Regions from separate parts of the Streptomyces sp. NBC_01445 genome, predicted to be linked through region 1. Evidence: predicted binding sites of a transcription regulator. Region 1 holds the regulator's gene; the other holds the start of a gene.
The links. The regulator HrcA, encoded in region 1, represses chaperone genes, less so after heat shock. The targets are predictions, from matches to a motif close to TTNGCACTCNGNNNNNCNGAGTGCNAA.

Region 1 (2,200 bases):
GGCGCGGCCTGCTGCTTCTTCCACGGCGGGGTGAAGTCGGGGGAGTACTGGCGCATGGTGCAGACGATAGGAGTACGAACTGCCGTGCGGTTACGACACGCCGAAACGCGCCGCCAGCGCGGCACGCTGCGCACGGACAAACTCCGCATTCACCGCGGCTCCGTGCCCGGGGACGTACACGGCGTCTTCACCGCCCAGTTCCAGCAGCCGGTCGAGAGCGGCCGGCCAACGGGACGGCACCGCATCAGGGCCCGCCTGCGGCTGGCCCGACTCCTCGACCAGGTCGCCGCAGAAGACGACCTCGGGCGTGCCCGGCACCAGGACCGCCAGGTCGTGCCCGCTGTGCGCCGGGCCCACGTTCGCGAGCAGCACCTGGAGCCCGCCGCCCAGATCGAGCGTCCACTCCCCGCACACCCGGTGGTGCGGCACGACGAGCACGTCCACCGCATCGGCCGCCTCCTCGTGCGGCACGCCGTGCGCGACCGCGGACGCCCGCAGTTCGTCGCGGCCCCGCGTGAACACGGTGTCGATGCCCGCGGCGCCGTACACCTCGACACCGGCGAACGCCGCCGTGCCCAGAACATGGTCGAAATGGGGGTGCGTCAGCGCGATATGCGTCACGCGCGCGTGCGGGCCGATGAGGCGCCGGGTGTCCGCCCGCAGCGCCGCGCCCTCGCGAAGTGAGGAACCCGTGTCGATCAGCAACGCCGCCCCGTCGCCCACCACAAGGCCCGTCGTGCAGTCCCAGCCCGGCAGCCGGATCCGCCCCGCCCGAGCGGACAGCTCCTCCCAGCCCACCTCATTCCAGTCCAGGTCGTCCATGGGTCCGACGCTAGCGCCCTTGCCGGGCCCGTACCCACCGGCCGTACACTGACCCGGAGACCATTGGCACTCGGCCGCACCGAGTGCCAGCCGCGGACGACACAGCTGGAGGTGCGCGCGAATGCTCAGTGAACGCAGGCTCGAAGTGCTGCGCGCCATCGTCCAGGACTACGTGGGGACCGAGGAGCCGGTCGGCTCCAAGGCGCTCACCGAGCGGCACAGCCTCGGCGTCTCACCGGCGACGGTGCGCAACGACATGGCGGCGCTCGAGGAGGAGGGCTTCATCGCCCAGCCCCACACGAGCGCCGGGCGGATCCCCACCGACAAGGGGTACCGCCTGTTCGTGGACAAGCTGACGGCGGTCAAGCCGATGACGGGGCCCGAGCGCCGCGCCATCCAGAACTTCCTCGACGGCGCCGTCGACCTCGACGACGTCGTCGGCCGGACCGTGCGGCTGCTCGCGCAGCTGACGCGGCAGGTCGCCGTGGTGCAGTACCCGTCCCTGACGCGGTCCACCGTGCGCCACGTGGAACTGCTCTCGCTCGCCGCCGCCCGTCTGATGCTCGTACTGATCACGGACACGGGGCGCGTCGAGCAGCGGATGATCGACTGCCCGGCGCCGTTCGGCGAGACCTCTCTCGCCGATCTGCGGGCCCGGCTCAACAGCCGGGTCGCGGGACGCCGCTTCGCGGACGTCCCGCAGCTGGTGCAGGACCTGCCGGAGTCCTTCGACGCGGAGGACCGCGGCACGGTCTCGACGGTGCTCTCCACTCTCCTGGAGACGCTCGTCGAGGAGACCGAGGAGCGGCTGATGATCGGCGGCACCGCCAATCTCACCCGCTTCGGACATGACTTTCCCCTCACCATCCGGCCCGTCCTCGAGGCCCTCGAGGAGCAGGTCGTGCTCCTCAAGCTCCTTGGTGAGGTAAACGATTCGGGCATGGCCGTACGGATCGGTCACGAGAACGCCCATGAGGGACTCAGCTCCACCTCCGTGGTCTCGGTCGGCTACGGTTCGGGCAGCGAGGCAGTCGCCAAACTCGGCGTGGTCGGACCGACCCGCATGGATTACCCGGGAACGATGGGAGCAGTACGCGCAGTGGCACGTTACGTCGGACAGATCCTGGCGGAGTCGTAAGTGGCCACGGACTACTACGCCGTACTCGGCGTGCGCCGCGACGCCTCCCAGGACGAGATCAAGAAGGCCTTCCGCAGGCTGGCCCGTGAGCTTCACCCGGATGTGAATCCGGACCCGAAGACACAGGAGCGGTTCAAGGAGATCAACGCCGCCTACGAGGTGTTGTCGGACCCGCAGAAGAAGCAGGTCTACGACCTCGGCGGCGACCCCCTCTCGCAGGCGGGCGGAGGCGGGGCCGGC
Region 2 (2,200 bases), 960 kb from region 1:
CCGAGGGCGCCACCCTCTCCGAGGTCATCGCCGACCTGGAGAAGAACCACACGGGCATCGCGGCCCGCGTCCTGGACGACCAGGGCAAGCTGCGCCGCTTCGTCAACGTGTACGTCAACGACGACGACGTGCGCTTCGAGCAGGGCCTCGAGACGGCGACGCCGGCGGGCGCGGGCGTCTCGATCATCCCGGCCGTCGCCGGAGGCTGACCGTCGAGCACAGTGCCGGCGGCTGATCGCCCGGCCCGACGAGGCCACACAGAGTTACCTGAATTGCCCCCTCCGCGAGAGAAGCGGAGGGGGCAATTCTGCAGGGTTGAGCGCGGTAGAGTTGGGAACCGCGCTTCGCGCTTGTGCCGAGCGCATATACGAAGTCGGCCCCGGTCCGACAAGAAGCAGCCAAAGTGCCCAGCCCTTATCGGGTGTTCGTGGCATTTGTCGGGCCCGAGTTGCCCCGGAATCCAATGGCTCCGCCGCTTTTTACCGCTCTGCCGTGCCCAGATTTCTCGTCCGATTGACCTGTTGCAGACGGCAGTTGGGCAGATACATTCAGCCGCGGTCGACGCGTTCCGGCGCACACCCCCAACCAATGGGGGGTGAGGTCTGACCCGGGTCCGCGAAGTGCGGGCCTGTGCAAGGGCCAGTAATAGGGGAGTTAGTCATGGCTCAGGGCACCGTCAAGTGGTTCAACGCGGAGAAGGGGTACGGCTTCATCGCGGTCGACGGTGGTGCGGATGTATTCGTCCACTACAGCGCCATCCAGATGGACGGATACCGCACCCTTGAAGAGGGTCAGCGAGTCGAATTCGAGATCTCGCAGGGCCAGAAGGGTCCGCAGGCGGACATGGTCAAGCTCGCCGTCTGATCTCGGCGCGATCGGCCACCGACACACTCACGCCGAGAGGCCCGTATCCCGCGAGGGGTACGGGCCTCTCGTGCGTGTGCGGGCGGCCCGCGCGCGCCGCCCGCGGCGACCGCGCGTCTGCCGGAGGCGCTTGCACTCTCCTAGGTCGAGTGCTAATCATTGCGTTAGCACTCTGAAGGTGAGAGTGACAGAACTTGGATCGGGTCGGTGAGGCTCGCAGGCCGGGTGGGGCAAGGAACCACACGGCACGCAGGCCGTCCGTCGCGGGCACCAGCACGGTCCGTTTGCGTTTCCACCCCGTCCGGGAGGACCACTTCACATGGCCAAGATCATCGCGTTCGACGAGGAGGCACGGCGCGGCCTCGAGCGCGGCATGAACCAGCTCGCCGACGCCGTCAAGGTGACCCTGGGCCCCAAGGGTCGCAACGTCGTCCTCGAGAAGAAGTGGGGCGCCCCCACGATCACCAACGATGGTGTGTCCATCGCCAAGGAGATCGAGCTCGAGGACCCGTACGAGAAGATCGGCGCCGAGCTGGTCAAGGAGGTCGCGAAGAAGACGGACGACGTCGCCGGTGACGGCACGACGACCGCGACCGTCCTCGCCCAGGCGCTCGTCAAGGAAGGCCTGCGCAACGTCGCGGCCGGCGCCAACCCGATGGCCCTCAAGCGTGGCATCGAGAAGGCCGTCGAGGCCGTCTCCGCCGCCCTGCTCGAGCAGGCCAAGGATGTCGAGACCAAGGAGCAGATCGCTTCCACGGCCTCCATCTCCGCCGCCGACACCCAGATCGGCGAGCTCATCGCCGAGGCGATGGACAAGGTCGGCAAGGAAGGCGTCATCACCGTCGAGGAGTCGCAGACCTTCGGGCTCGAGCTTGAGCTCACCGAGGGCATGCGCTTCGACAAGGGCTACATCTCGGCGTACTTCGCCACCGACATGGAGCGCATGGAGTCGTCGCTCGACGACCCGTACATCCTGATCGTCAACTCGAAGATCGGCAACGTGAAGGACCTCCTTCCGCTGCTCGAGAAGGTCATGCAGTCCGGCAAGCCGCTGCTGATCATCGCCGAGGACGTCGAGGGCGAGGCCCTGTCGACCCTGGTCGTCAACAAGATCCGTGGCACCTTCAAGTCCGTCGCCGTCAAGGCCCCGGGCTTCGGTGACCGCCGCAAGGCCATGCTCGGCGACATCGCCATCCTCACCGGTGGCACCGTCATCTCCGAGGAGGTCGGCCTCAAGCTGGAGAACGCCGGTCTCGACCTGCTCGGCCGCGCCCGCAAGGTCGTCATCACCAAGGACGAGACGACGATCGTCGACGGCGCCGGTGACAGCGACCAG

Region 2: groL (chaperonin GroEL) is a predicted target of HrcA. The motif match lies at 994-1,020, and genes of this name have one in related genera.

Annotation. Positions count from the first base shown of each region.
Region 1 covers NZ_CP109485.1:6,683,066-6,685,265, forward strand. Annotated here, with positions in the region: gene OG574_RS30365 (DUF3097 domain-containing protein) at 1-56, opposite strand, end outside; gene OG574_RS30370 (MBL fold metallo-hydrolase) at 91-822, opposite strand; gene hrcA (heat-inducible transcriptional repressor HrcA) at 944-1,960, shown strand; gene dnaJ (molecular chaperone DnaJ) at 1,961-2,200, shown strand, end outside.
Region 2 covers NZ_CP109485.1:5,719,416-5,721,615, forward strand. Annotated here, with positions in the region: gene OG574_RS26145 (MoaD/ThiS family protein) at 1-209, shown strand, start outside; gene OG574_RS26150 (cold-shock protein) at 661-864, shown strand; gene groL (chaperonin GroEL) at 1,184-2,200, shown strand, end outside.